Regions from separate parts of the Streptomyces sp. NPDC003036 genome, predicted to be linked through region 3. Evidence: riboswitches for the same ligand, from Rfam matches in the RefSeq annotation. Region 3 holds a riboswitch; each other region holds the start of a gene.
What was found. Region 3 has a riboswitch for cyclic di-AMP ahead of ABZX67_RS01520 (M23 family metallopeptidase). Riboswitches for the same ligand answer to the same signal wherever they lie in the genome.
Positions count from the first base shown of each region.

Region 1: linked by a shared signal. The riboswitch ahead of ABZX67_RS28810 (C40 family peptidase) and the one ahead of ABZX67_RS01520 (M23 family metallopeptidase) in region 3 are both predicted to bind cyclic di-AMP.
Region 2: linked by a shared signal. The riboswitch ahead of ABZX67_RS05730 (LysM peptidoglycan-binding domain-containing M23 family metallopeptidase) and the one ahead of ABZX67_RS01520 (M23 family metallopeptidase) in region 3 are both predicted to bind cyclic di-AMP.

Region 1 covers NZ_JBEXNO010000049.1:41,646-46,350, reverse strand. The annotation lists gene pcrA (DNA helicase PcrA) at 1-2,345, opposite strand, end outside; cyclic di-AMP (ydaO/yuaA leader) riboswitch at 2,544-2,700, shown strand; gene ABZX67_RS28810 (C40 family peptidase) at 2,699-3,613, shown strand; gene ABZX67_RS28805 (hypothetical protein) at 3,636-3,989, opposite strand; gene ABZX67_RS28800 (NlpC/P60 family protein) at 4,281-4,705, shown strand, end outside.
Region 2 covers NZ_JBEXNO010000005.1:119,576-124,280, forward strand. The annotation lists gene ABZX67_RS05720 (MBL fold metallo-hydrolase) at 1-1,068, opposite strand, end outside; gene ABZX67_RS05725 (SGNH/GDSL hydrolase family protein) at 1,141-1,935, opposite strand; gene ABZX67_RS05730 (LysM peptidoglycan-binding domain-containing M23 family metallopeptidase) at 2,107-3,012, opposite strand; cyclic di-AMP (ydaO/yuaA leader) riboswitch at 3,017-3,174, opposite strand; gene ABZX67_RS05735 (tyrosine-protein phosphatase) at 3,621-4,433, shown strand; gene ABZX67_RS05740 (DUF6126 family protein) at 4,458-4,574, opposite strand; gene ABZX67_RS05745 (helix-turn-helix domain-containing protein) at 4,597-4,705, opposite strand, start outside.
Region 3 covers NZ_JBEXNO010000001.1:315,633-320,337, reverse strand. The annotation lists gene ABZX67_RS01530 (PrsW family intramembrane metalloprotease) at 1-271, shown strand, start outside; gene ABZX67_RS01525 (aldo/keto reductase) at 305-1,255, opposite strand; gene ABZX67_RS01520 (M23 family metallopeptidase) at 1,400-2,569, opposite strand; cyclic di-AMP (ydaO/yuaA leader) riboswitch at 2,581-2,717, opposite strand; gene ABZX67_RS01515 (PP2C family protein-serine/threonine phosphatase) at 2,993-4,024, opposite strand; tRNA gene ABZX67_RS01510 (tRNA-Met) at 4,269-4,342, opposite strand; gene ABZX67_RS01505 (carboxymuconolactone decarboxylase family protein) at 4,388-4,705, opposite strand, start outside.

The sequences.
Region 1 (4,705 bases), on a different contig from region 3:
GTCCCGAGCCCGAACTGGTCGTGCGTCACCCGGTCCCCGACCGCCAGCGCGATCACCGGCTTGTCGGTCGTACGCCGCGTGGCGAAGCCCGACGGGCCGGAACGGGACCGCGAGGACGACAGGGAGGCCGTGATCCCGGATGCCGGGCCGCCGGACGACGGCTTGGCCATCGCGCCCGTGCGCTTCCACTCCAGGTGCTGGGCCGGGATCTCCTCCAGGAACCGCGAGGGCGGGTTGTACGAGGGCTGGCCCCACGCGCTGCGCATCGACGACCGCGTGAGGTAGAGCCGCTCGCGGGCGCGCGTGATGCCCACGTACGCCAGGCGCCGCTCCTCCTCCAGCTCCTTGGTCTGGCCGAGGGCGCGCATGTGCGGGAAGACGCCGTCCTCCATGCCCGTCAGGAACACCACCGGGAACTCCAGGCCCTTGGCGGTGTGCAGCGTCATCAGCGTGATGACGCCGGAGCCTTCCTCGTCCTCGTCCGGGATCTGGTCGGAGTCGGCGACCAGCGCCACCTGCTCCAGGAACTCGGCGAGCGTGCCGGGGTTCTCGCCGCGCTCCTGCTCGAACTCCAGGGCCACGGCGGCGAGCTCCTGGAGGTTCTCGATGCGCGTCTCGTCCTGCGGGTCGGTGGATGCCTGCAGCTCGGCGAGGTACCCGGTGCGCTCCAGGACCGCCTCCAGGACCACGGCCGGTCCGGCGCCGGACTCGGCGATGGTGCGCAGCTCGTCCAGCAGCGTGTTGAACCGCTTCACGGCGTTCGCGGAGCGCGCCGCCATGCCGTACGCCTCGTCGACGCGGCGCAGCGCCTGCGGGAAGGTGATCTTCTCGCGGAGCGCGAGCGCCTCGATCATCGCCTCGGCGCGGTCGCCGATGCCCCGCTTGGGCACGTTGAGGATGCGGCGCAGCGGGACGCTGTCCTCCGGGTTCGCCAGCACGCGCAGGTACGCCAGGACGTCCCGGACCTCCTTGCGCTCGTAGAAGCGGACGCCGCCGACGACCTTGTACGGCAGGCCGACGCGGATGAAGATCTCCTCGAAGACACGGGACTGGGCGTTCGTCCGGTAGAAGATCGCGACGTCGCCGGCCTTCGCCTCGCCCGCGTCCGTCAGCCGGTCGATCTCGTCGGCGACGAACTGCGCCTCGTCGTGCTCGGTGTCCGCGACGTACCCGATGATGCGCGTCCCGGGGCCGGCGTTCGTCCACAGGTTCTTGGGGCGGCGGCTCTCGTTGCGCTCGATCACCGCGTTGGCGGCGGAGAGGATGGTCTGCGTGGAGCGGTAGTTCTGCTCCAGCAGGATCGTCGTCGCGTCGGGGTAGTCCTCCTCGAACTGGAGGATGTTGCGGATGGTCGCGCCGCGGAAGGCGTAGATCGACTGGTCGGCGTCACCCACGACGCACAGCTCGGCCGGGTCCAGGTCCTCGTAACCGGTGCCCACCAGTTCGCGTACGAGCGTGTACTGGGCGTGGTTGGTGTCCTGGTACTCGTCGACGAGGACGTGGCGGAAGCGGCGGCGGTAGTGCTCGGCGACGTCCGGGAACGCCTGGAGCAGGTGGACCGTCGTCATGATGATGTCGTCGAAGTCCAGGGCGTTGGCCTCGCGCAGCCGCGCCTGGTACATGCGGTACGCCTCGGCGAGCGTCTTCTCGAACCCGTCGGCGGCCTGGTCGGCGAAGGTCTCCTCGTCGATCAGCTCGTTCTTCAGGTTGGAGATCTTGGCGCTGAAGGACTTCGGCGGGAACTTCTTCGGGTCCAGGTCCAGGTCGCGGCAGACCAGCGCCATGAGGCGCTTGGAGTCGGCGGCGTCGTAGATCGAGAAGGACGACGTGAAGCCGAGCCTCTTCGACTCGCGGCGCAGGATGCGCACGCACGCGCTGTGGAAGGTCATCACCCACATGGCGTTGGCGCGCGGGCCGACGAGCTGCTCGACGCGCTCCTTCATCTCGCCGGCGGCCTTGTTGGTGAAGGTGATCGCCAGTATCTGGCCCGGGTGGACGTGCCGCGTGGCCAGCAGGTGGGCGATGCGGTGGGTCAGCACCCGGGTCTTGCCCGAGCCGGCACCGGCGACGATGAGCAGCGGCGAGCCGGTGTGGACGACGGCGGCGCGCTGCTGGTCGTTCAGCCCCTCCAGCAGCGCGGCGGGGTCCACGACGGTGCGCGGCGCGCCGTCGCGGTGGTACGCGTCCCGGGCCGGGGGCACGTCGTAACGGTCCCCGAAGAGGTCGTGCGGGACCTCCTCCGGGGCCGGGGCGTGGTCCTCGGCGTCCTCGGGGGGCGGCGGCGGTTCCTCGGAGGTGTGGTTCCGCAGGTCCGCCAGGAAGCTGTCGTCAAAGAGGCTGCTCATCGCCTATCGAGTCTAGGCCGCCCCACTGACAGTCGGGGCCGAACCGGTTTCGTCGCTCACCGCCACCTCGCATAAGCGCAGCGTAAAGGTCACGAAAATGTATCCGGCATATCGAACATCATCCTTCACAGCACCACCACACGTTGGCTAGCGTGCCGCACAAGCGGGCCGTTCCCTCATCGGCGAACCACGCCGATCGGACCGCCCACGCCGAATCCACTTCCCCCGCACGGGAGTTGGAACCGGGGACCCACCATGCACCATGGGGTGAATCGGCCGTTTCCGCAGGCCGTAGGGCACCTTCCGTTCGCCCGAACCCGCCGGTTGACCCGGTAGGCGGTCTACGGAAGGAGATGCCGGCCTTGGCGTCGCATCGCAAGCCGCGCAGCCGCACCACCCGCACGTTCAGTACGTTCGGTTCGTTTGGTACGAATTCCCCCGCCGTCGGGGTCACGACGGCCGCCATCGCCTCGGTCACGACCCTGCTGTCCGCTCAGTCCGCCCAGTCCGCCGAAGCCGCACCGGGCCGGCCGACGGTCGAGGAGGTGCAGAGAAAGGTCGACGACCTCTACCGGCAGGCCGGCACGGGTACGCAGGCGCAGCGGTACGCCACTCCCGTCCAGCCCGTCCAGCCCGTGCAGCCCGTCCAGCCCGCACGACCTCTACCGACCGCCACGCCCGTCAGTGATGTCGTCGAGGTGGCGAAGGCGGAGCCCGCCGCGCGGCAGGCCGAGTCGGCGAAGACCCCGGAGGCGCTGCGGGCCGGCAAGCGGACGGTGCAGCGCAAGCTCGCGGAGGCGCGCACCCTGCTGGCATCGCGGACGGAGACGCCGGCGGAGACGCCGGCGCACGAACCGGCGTACGAACCGGCGTACGAACCGGAAACCTGCGGGACGGAGACGGGCCCCGACCGCGCCGCAGCCAAAGCCGACAAGGTGCTGGCCTTCGCCCGCGCCCAGCTCGGCAAGCCGTACGTGTGGGGCGCGGCCGGCCCGAGCTCGTACGACTGCTCCGGTCTGACCCAGGCGGCCTGGAAGGCGGCGGGTGTCGACCTGCCGCGTACCACCTGGGAGCAGGCCCATGTCGGCACGCGCGTCTCCATGGACGAGCTGCGCCCCGGCGACCTGGTGTTCTTCTACGACGACATCAGCCATGTCGGCATCTATCAGGGCGACGGCGTGATGATCCACGCCCCGCGGCCCGGGATGAACGTACGCGAGGAGCCGGTCCACTCCATGCCGGTGTCCGGCTGCGTGCGCCCCGCGTAAGAGAGACCCCGGACCTCAGACCTCAGGTCCAGAGCGTCGCGATGAAGATGTTGGCGACGGTGAGACCGCCCACGGCGCCGAACAGCGGCTTGTCGACCGTCTCCTCGTCCCGCTTGACGTAGACCAGGCCGAGAATGACGACCAGGATCGCGAGCTTCACGCCGATCTTGATGTTGTTCACGGTCTGCTCGTCGGCCTGGTTCAGCCCGACCAGGGCGACACCCGTGACCAGCATGGTCAGCGCGCCGTGCAGCATGCCGGGGCTGAAGCGCGCCGTGCCCGCGCCCATCGCCTTCATCTGGGACAGGAAGCCGCCCAGCAGGGCGCCGATGCCGATGATGTGCAGCGCGACGAAGACATTGATGAGTACGTCCATGCGCCGGAGCCTAACCGGGGCCATAGCACCGGCCCCCGGTCGGGGTTGCCTCATTCGTCGCCTCGGTCACAGCTGATACGGAATGTGAGGTTCCAGGCGCGTCGCCGCCGACGGAAGCCGCTCCCGAACTCTCACCTGCGGGCAATTGCGGTCACTCCGCCTCACCACCGTGACCGGCGGGCTTAGCGTCCTCCCCCAGGTGGCCGGTTCTCCCACCGCCGTCTTCCGACTCCCGGACGGCGGCCGGCCACCCCACCCACACGTGACAGGGAAGGGAAGTGACCCGCCCTCGTGGCAGCTCACCCAGAACCTCCGAAGCACCGCAAGCACCGCAAGCCCCGGCAGAGATCCCTGAACGGATCGGCGGCCGGGCGCACCGCCGCCGGCTTCGTCCTCGCCGGGGCGGCGACCGCCACGGTCCTCGGCGGCGCCGGGCACGCGGAGCCCCGCCTCTCCCCCGCCCAGATCAGGACCGAGGTGGACCGGCTGCACCGGGAGGCCGAGGAGGCCACCGAGCGGTACAACGGCGCCAAGGAGCAGGCCGACAAGGCGCGCTCCTCGCTGGACGCCCTGCGTGACGAGGCCGCCCGCCGGACGGAGCGGCTCGCCGCCACCCGTAACGCGCTCGGTTCCGTGGCCACCGCCCAGTACCGGCACAGGGGGCTCGACCCCGCCCTCCAGCTCGCCCTCTCCACCGACCCGGACGCCTACCTGGA
Region 2 (4,705 bases), on a different contig from region 3:
CTCGAACGGCTCGCCGGGGCGGGGAAACGCCGCCGCCTGACCGGCCTCCTCGGCCGCGTCCTTGGTCCACTCCCCCGGCTCGGCCCACGGGTGCGGCGCCAGGTTGAAGGTGCCCCAGTGGATCGGGAGCAGTACGCCCGCCGCGTCTCCGCCCTGGAGGTCCAGATGGGCCCGTACGCCCTCGGCGGGGGTCATGTGGATGTCCGGCCAGAACTCGCTGTACGCGCCTATCTGGATCATGGTGGCGTCGAACGGGCCGTGTTCGGCGCCGATGTCCCGGAAGCCCGGGAAGTAGCCGGTGTCGCCGCTGTGGTAGACGCGGTGGTCCGGTCCGGCGACCACCCAGGACGCCCAGAGCGTGTGCTGCTGGTTGCGCAGGCCGCGCCCGCAGAAGTGGCGGGCCGGGGTGGCGGTCAGCCGTACGCCGCCGACCTCGGTGGACTCGTGCCAGTCGAGCTCGCGCAGGCGGGACGCCGGCACGCCCCAGTGCTCCAGGTGGGCGCCGACGCCGAGCGGGACGGCGAAGAGGGTGTCCGTGGTGGCGAGGGCGCGGATGGTCGGCAGGTCGAGGTGGTCGTAGTGGTCGTGGGAGATGACGACCACGTCCACCGGGCCGAGCGCGGCCAGGGGCAGCGGTACCGGGTGCAGCCGCCGGGGCCCGGCGAAGGGGAACGGCGAGCACCGCTCGCCCCACACCGGGTCGAAGAGGACGCGGACTCCGTCGATCTCGGCGAGCACGCTGGAGTGCCCGAGCCACGTCAGACGCAGTCCGGACGCCGGGGGCCGGGCGAGGTCGGCGACCGTGGTGGGGTGCACGGGGACGGCCGCCGCCGGCGAGCGGCGTCTGCGCCCCTCCTTCTCGAAGTACGTCTTCGCGAACTCGACCGCCGAGCCGGAGGGTCTGTGCCGGGCGCCCACGGGGTTCTGGAACACCCCGTCCGCGAAGTGCGGCGAGCGGCGGATGCGCTCCATCCGCTCCCCCGTCGGGTCCGCGCCGAAGGCGGCGGGCCGCAGCGTGCGCAGCCGGGACCACGACGGTCGCGTGGGCGTGGAGTCGGAGCCGGTCACAGCACCTCCAGGGGGCTTGGTCCTCCCATTATGGGCGGAGGGTGTGACAGCCCGGGGCGCGGGTCCGGGACCCTACAACGGAAGCAGGTCCGGGCGCTTGGCCGAGACGTGGTCGCCGGAGGACTCGCCGCGCAGGCGGCGGCCGATCCACGGCACCAGGTACTCGCGCGCCCACTGGATGTCGTCGCGGCGCACTTCCAGCGGGCCGCGCGGCGGCAGGGGCGGCCACGGCTGGTCCGGGTCGGCGGGGACCTCCACGCCCAGGACCTGGCCGGCGCGGAGGGCGACGCGGGTGTGGCCCTCGGCGGACAGGTGGAGCCGGTCCGCGTCCCAAGCCCGTCTGTCCTGGACGGTCTTGAGGGACCAGAGGTCCAGCACGGGGCAGCCGTAGCGGTCGGCGACGGCGCGCACATGGCCGTTGTACGTGGCGATCTTGCCGCGCAGGTGGCGCAGCACCGGCACGCCGCGGGTGTCGAAGCCGGTCGTCACCAGCACGGTGCCGACCACCGACGTCAGGTCGGCGACGGCCCGCTCGAAGCGTTCGGCGACGTCGTCGGGGTCGCTGCCGGGCCGGATGATGTCGTTGCCGCCCGCGCAGAAGGTCACCAGGTCGGGGGCGAGCTCTTTCGCCCGCGGGAGCTGTTCCTCGACGATCTGGTCGAGGAGCCGTCCGCGTACGGCGAGGTTCGCGTACCGGAAGTCGTCGGGCTCGGGCAGCCGGTCGGCGAGGAGCACCGCCAGGCGGTCGGCCCAGCCGACGAACGTGCCGTCGGGTCCGGGGTCTCCGACGCCCTCGGTGAAGCTGTCACCGATCGCCACGTACGACCCGAATACGTCACTGTCTCTGAAGGTCGAATCGTCTGCCACGGGAGCACATCCTGCCTCCTTCCCTGTGACCTACGCGACCGTAAGGAGGGGTTGACGTAGCGTGAGATATGCCACCGGTCAAGATTCGTCCAAGCCGGAATACGCCGCTGCCCGGCACCGTGGAGCGCGGTACCGGGCAGGGCGGGTGGCCGACGGCGCGTCGACGGTGCGTCAGATGGAGACGCCGTGCTGGCGCAGGTACGCCAGCGGGTCGATGTCCGAGCCGTAGCTGGGGCTGGTGCGGATCTCGAAGTGCAGGTGCGGGCCGGTGGAGTTGCCGGTGGACCCGGAGAGGCCGATCTGCTGGCCGCCGCTGACGCTCTGGCCGGAGGAGACGGAGAGCTGGGAGAGGTGGGCGTACTGCGAGTACGTGCCGTCGGTGTGCTTGATGACGACCTCGTTGCCGTACGAGCCGCTCCAGCCGGCCGAGACCACGGTGCCGGGGCCGACGGCCTTGACGCTGGTGCCGGAGGAGGCCGCGAAGTCGACACCGGTGTGGTAGCCGGAGGACCACATGGAGCCGGAGGCGCGGTACGGGGTGGTGATCGAGGAGTCGACCGGGGCCGTGAAGCCGGAGCCGGTGCTCTTCGGGGCGGACTGCGCCGGGGCGGCCTTGGCCGCCGGGGCCTCGGCCTTGGCGGCGGAGCGGGAGGCGCGGGCCTCGCCGCGGTCCTCGTCCGCCTTCGGCTTGGCCTTGGCCGGGGCGGCCTTGGCGCCGAGGGTGAGCTCCATGCCCGGGAGGATCAGCGACGGGTCCTCACCGATGACCTCGCGGTTGTCCTTGTACAGCTTCTGCCAGCCGCCCTTGACGTTCTTGTTGTGGGCGATCTTGGCGAGGTAGTCACCGGCGACCACGGTGTACGTACGGGGCGCGGGCTTGGCGGCGGCCTGGGCGGTCTGCGCGGCGGCGACCACCTGCTGCGGAGCGGTCGCCGGCGCGGCGCTCTGCTCCGCGGCGTGCGCACCGGTGGCGCCGAGCAGCGGAAGGGCGATGGCCGCGCCACCGGTACCGGCGGCGATGAAACCACGCGTGAGCGTGCTGGACTTGGGACGGCGGTGCTTACCCTTGGCGGGCATGGCGAATTCCTCTCCGGCGCCTGCGAGGTGAGCTGTCGGGTTCGGGCTGGAGATGCCCGGCCGCGTGGTGACGCGACTTAACCCCGAGCCGGTCCCGGAATTCCGGGATCGGCGGACTTACCTGGGTCCCCCGCTCCTGCCACACGTGGGTGGGTGCTGAATTCCGGGCCGGCGGCAGGATTCGGCGGTCCGGCCGGATTGCGGTGACCGTAGGACAGTCGGGTCGGCTCGAACAAGCCGCCGCTTTCCCGAGTGCATTCCTTTGCACCGCGCCGTCGCGGATTACCGGTCACCCTCCGTGGATTACGGATCATGAATTCCCGGTGAGCGCAGGGGAATTGCGGAAGAGGCCCGGCCACGGACGGTCACTTTTATGACGCTGCTCACGCGCCGAGGCCCATGTCCCGTTCTATCGGGGCACGTTATGCCGAACACCCCAATACGGACAGAAGCGTCATACCTCGACGAGCCGTCGCAGGCGCACCGAGGGCGGACAGGCGGACGGATCGAGCACCCGTGCGGATGATTGCCCCGGGAACCCAATGTCGTATCGTCGGATCGCGACATCGTCGGCGGCCGGCGCCGACGTCAGACGCGGAGGAGTCCCCGTGACGCAGCAGGTGCCGCAGGCCCCGTCGAGCGAGCCCGAACTGTCCGGTGTGCGCAATTTCCGGGATGTGGGCGGGCTGCCGACGGTGGACGGGCTGCGCATCCGGCACGGGCGGCTCTACCGCAGCGGCCACCTGGCGCACGCCACCGGGGAGGACGCGGCGTTCCTGGGCTCCCTCGGGCTGCACACGATCTTCGACTTCCGCAACGCCGCCGACCAGAAGCTCGAAGGCCCCGACATCGAGCTCCCCGGCGTACGGAACGTGAACATCCCGCTCACCGACCCGGCCGACGGCGTCGAGTTCTGGCGGATGGTCCGCGACGGCGACCTCGACCAGCTGCGCCAGATCCTCGCGGACGGCCAGGCGGCGGCACGGATGTCGGAGTCGTACCGCACGATCATCAAGGAGCGCACGGCGGAGCACAGCCGGGTGCTGCACGCCCTCGCCGAGGACAGCGTCCCGGCGCTCATGCACTGCGCGGCGGGCAAGGACCGGGCGGGGCTGTCGATCGCGGTGACGCTGCTGGCGGTCGGCGTCGAGCGGGAGGCCATCGAGGCGGACTACCTCAAGTCCAACGACCCGCACCGCCGCTACAAGGTGCACCGCAGCGACAGCTCCCCGGCCGGTATGTCGCCCGAGGTGATGGAGCTGCTCAGCCCGCTCTTCGACGCGCGCCTGGAGTACCTGGCGGCGGCCTTCGCGACCATCGAGGAGACCTGGGGCACGACCGACCGGTACCTCTCGGAGGGCCTGAAGCTGACGCCCGAGACGCGGGAGCGGCTGCGCGAGCGGCTCCTCGACGCGGGCTGAGACCCGGGGCCCGGGTCGGGCTCGTCAGCCGGCGCCCAGCGCGAAGAGCAGGTACAGGAACGCCGCGAAGAGGTGGCCGGCCACCAGGTAGGCGAAGAGCCGGACGACGAGCCCGCGCGGGAACTTCACTTCGTAGGACATGGGGTCCTCCCTCTCGGGGACGTCAGCGGTGGGTGCCGGGGCCGCCGAGGCACAGGTCGGCCGCGGCGCTCTGCAGGAGTGTGTGGACGAAGAGCAGCTCGGCCCCGCGGCGCCCGGCCGCGGCGATGCGG
Region 3 (4,705 bases):
GTACGCGGCCCGCACCTTCGGCCCGGGGGCGGCGCGGGCGGTGGGCGAGTACGAGGCGTTCGCGACGTCGCTGGCGTTCCTGCGCCACCGGGCCCGCCGGGGTGCGGCGGGTCCGGACTTCCTCGCGCGGGAGCAGGAGCTGCTGCACCACCTGTGGCAGCGCAAGGCGCTGGCGGGCCCGGCCCTGACGTACGCGGCGCGCGCGACGGGCCGGGTGTGGGTGCCGCCTCCGCACCGGGACTACGACGGCTACAACCCGTACCGGGCCTGACGCCCCCCGGGGGGGGGCCGAGCCTGACCACCGCTACGCGGACGCGGCCGTCAGCAAGGCGAGCTCGTCCGCCGTGAGCGCCAGCTCCGCGGACGCGAGCAGCGGGGGCAGCTGCTCGACCGTGCGGGCGGAGGCGAGCGGCGCGGCGACGGTCGGCTGCGCGGCCAGCCACGCCAGCGCGACGCTCGAGACCTCGATCCCCCGCGCCCCGGCGATGGTGTCGAGCGCGGCGAGGACCTCGCGGCCCCGCTCGGTCGCGAGGTGCTTGGCGGCGCCCTCGGCCCGCGCGCTGTCGACCTGCGTGCCCGGCCGGTACTTGCCGGTGAGGAACCCGGAGGCCAGCGCCCAGTACGGCACGGCCGACAGCCCCGCCCGCTCGGCGGTATCGCGCAGGGCGCCCTCGTAGGTGTCGCGCGAGACGAGGCTGTAGTGCGGCTGGAGCGCGACGTAGGAGGCGAGGCCCTCGCGCGCGGAGAAGTCCAGCGCCTCCTGGAGCCGCTCGGCGGAGATGTTGGAGGCGGCGACGGCCCGCACCTTGCCCTCCCTCACCAGCTGGTCCAGCGCGGAGACGAACTCCTCGACCGGAACGGCCGGGTCGTCGACGTGGGTGTAGTACAGGTCGATGTAGTCGGTCCGCAGGCGGCGCAGCGACTGCTCGGCCGCGGCCTTGATGGTGGTGGCGCCGATCCCCTTGTACTGGGGGTGGCCGCCGACCTTGGTGGCGACGATGACGTCGGACCGGTTGCCCCGGGCGGCCATCCAGTCACCGATGACCGTCTCGGACTCGCCGCCCTGGTGGCCGGGGGCCCACGACGAGTAGGTGTCGGCGGTGTCGACGAAGTTGCCGCCGGCTGCCGTGTACGCGTCGAGGACGGCGAAGGACTGCATGGCGTCGGCGGTCCAGCCGAAGACGTTGCCGCCGAGGCCGAGGGGGAAGACGTGGAGGTCGGACGTACCCAGCCTGCGAAGGGGAAGTGAGGTCATGCGATACCTCAACACCCCACCCGAGGTGGTGTATTCCGGGCATCCGCCCATGGGGCGAAGGAACCGGCGGCCCTGGCGTCGGGGGGTGGAACGCCAGGGCCACCGGAGTCTGCGGGCCGTCGGACGGTCAGTCCGTCAGACGGTTCAGACGGTCAGGCCCTTGCCGCGGAGCCACGCCAGCGGGTCCACTCCGCCGCCGCCCGCCGTGTGGACCTCCAGGTGCAGGTGCGGCCCGGTCACGTTGCCGGTGGCGCCGACGCGCCCGATGGTCTCGCCGGTGGCGACCTTCTGCCCCGCGCCCACCGTCATCGAGGAGAGGTGGCAGTACCAGACCTCGGTGCCGTCCTCCAGCTCCAGGACGATCCGGTAGCCGTACGAGCCGGACCAGCCGGCCGACTTGATGGTGCCGCCGTGCACGGCCTTGGCCGGGGTGCCCGTGGGAGCCGCGAGGTCGAGGCCGGTGTGGTAGCCGGAGGACCACATGGTGCCGGCCTGGCCGTAGGTGGAGGTGATGGTGTACGAGGAGGTCGGCAGCGCGTAGCTGCCGGCGAGCTTGGCCAGCCGCTCGGCCTCCGCCTTGGCCGCGGCCTCCGCCTCGGCCTTCGCCGCCGCTTCGGCCTTCGCCTTCGCCTCGGCGGCCGCCTCCTTCTCGGCGGCGGTCTGCTGGGACTTGGCCAGCGCGGCCGCCTGCTCGGCGGCCTCCTTCTCGGCCGCGAGCTTCGCCGCCGCGTCCGCGGACGCCTGCTGCTGCTCGGCCTGCTGGAGGATGCGCGCCCGCAGGGCCTCGCCGGCGCTCGCGCCGCCTTCGGCCCGGTCCCCGGCGGGGCCGTCGTCGGCGGCGAGGGACCCGGCGGTCAGCGGCGCGGCGGCGGTCAGCCGGGCGTCCGCGGAGGCGCCGCCGGAACCGTCGTCGGCACCGTCGTCGGAGATCAGGGAGCCGATGCCCGGCATGGACTCGGCGTCCGGAAGGCTGTCGGCTATCGCGCCGGACAGGTCGGGCAGGGATATGGAGACCGCCGGCTTGTCCTGCGCGGTGGCCATCCCTCCGGCACCGACGGCCGCGATGACGCCCACGCCCAGGACCGTGGAGCTACGGGCCAGCCCGCCGCGCTGCTTGACCACGCGGTGGCGGCCACGGACGGGACGGACGGTGTCCTCGGTGGGGTTCCACTCCTCCCACTGGCCCTCCGCGGGCGCACCGGAACCGGGGCCCGGGCCGAAGGAGTCGACGAAGTGGGGGGCCGGGGAGGCGGGGGCGGCCGGGGAGGCCGATGGAGCAGACGGCGCTTCGGGGGCAGGCCTGTTGGACGCCACGGGGGCGCACTCCTTTCCTTCCTTCTCGCCTACCGGGTTAGCTGACGGGTTCGGAGCAGGAAGGTCTCCTTCAGGCCGGCGATGCGGCCCGATTCACCCCAAGGTGGTGGTTCCCCGGTTCCCTTGCGGAATTCGGCGCGCGCGCACGGTGCCGTCGCTCTTGCGTCGGCTGGGACGACCGCGCTGCGTTATCGAACGTTAATAGACGCGGGGTCGTGATTCCAAGCCGTTCCTACTGATCATTAACCACGTAGCCCCCGGCATACCGCCTCACAAACGGGCATAGGCAGCCAAGTTGACTACCCCTCACACCCCGTGTGCCCCACCACACTTTCTGACGGTTAGTCAAATGTTATGCGGAGGGCTCCACACCGATCACCCTCCGTGCCCGGCCGCCCCGGATGCTCCCGCCGCCCCGGCCCGCTACCCCTGAGGCTTGCTCACCGCCAGCAGCGCGAGGTCGTCGGTCGTCCCCCCGCCCCCCGTATGCCGCCGTACGTCCTCGACCAGGGCGTCCAGCAGCTCCCCCGGCCTCGCGAAGCTCCGCCCCGCCAGCCGCTCCGCCGGGTCGTAGAAGGCACCGCTCGCGTCCCGCGCCTCGGAAAGCCCGTCCGTGTAGAAGAGCAGCGTCGCCCCGGGCGGGAACGGCACCTCGTCCGCGCGGTCGGGCCACGGCCCCAGGTCCGCCATCCCCAGCGGCAGCGCGGGCTCGGTCGGCTCCAGCCGCTCCAGGCCCCCGTCGGCGTACAGCACCAGCGGCTCGGGATGGCCGCGGTTGACGATCCGCACCACCGCCTCGCCGCGCGCCACCTCGGCCAGTACGGCGGTGGTGAAGCCCTCGAAGGCGTCGAGCCCGTCGCGCCGGGTCCCCTCCCGCGCGAGCGCCCGCTCCAGCCGCTGCGACACCCCCTCCAGCGAGCTCTCCTGCTCGGCCGCCTCCCGGAACGCGCCCAGCACGACCGCCACCGCCTCGACCGCGCCCATCCCCTTCCCGCGGACGTCCCCGACCACCAGCCGCACCCCGTAGGGCGTGTCCTGCACGGCGTAGAGATCGCCCCCGATGAACGCGTCCGCCTGCGCCGCCTCGTACCGCGCCGCCACCCGAAGGCCACCGATCCGCTCGGCCGGCGTCGGGAGCACGGCGCGCTGCGCGGATTCGGCGATGCCACGGGCGGAGGCGAGCCGCTCGCCGCTGCGCCGCACGACCCGGTTGATCATCAGCGCGAACGCCGAGACCGTGATCAGGGTGACGAGCTCCGTGATCGACGGGGCCTCGTCCAGCGTGCCGCTGTGGAGGCGCAGCCCGACCAGCGCCAGGACGGCGGCGGCCCCGGCCACCAGGGTGATCCGTACGGTGAAGAACGGCGCGGCGACGAGCGGGGCGGCGGTGAACAGCGGCACGGCCGTGAACCGGGGCGGCGTCAGCAGGTCGAACACCACCCCGCCGACGATCATCAGTACGGGCACCACCCGGAGGAAGCGGCGTACCTTCGCGCGTCGCGCGCTCCGACCCCAGGTCCTGTCGCCGTTGTCACCCACGGTTACGGACGGTAGGCGGGCCCCGCTCACACCGACCGGAGCCGCGCCGCAGGATGCCCCGCCATCGGCCGACCGGGCGACCACGCAGGACATGCAGCACACGCACGACATGACGACGAAGACCCGGTGCCTTGTGGCACCGGGTCTTCGTCGTCATCAGTAGCGGGGACAGGATTTGAACCTGCGACCTCTGGGTTATGAGCCCAGCGAGCTACCGAGCTGCTCCACCCCGCGTCGGTAAACACCACCCTACGCCATGCGGAGCAAGATCAACACCAATTACTCGCCCGGCACCTTCGCCGTGCTGAGGGCGATGCGGTTCCAGGTGTTGATGGTGAAGATCAGCGCGAGCAGCCGCCCGAGCTCGCCCTCCTCGAACTGGGCGGCCGCGCGCGCGTATACGTCGTCCGGCACGCCCTCCGCCGCGACCAGCGTGACGGCCTCGGTCAGCGCGAGCGCGGCCCGTTCCCGCTCGGTGAAGAAGCGCGCCGCGTCGCGCCAGACGGCGACCATGTGCAGCCGCTCCTCGCTCTCCCCGGCCTTGCGCGCGTCGGTGGTGTGCATGTGCAGGCAGTACGCGCAGCCGTTGAGCTGGGA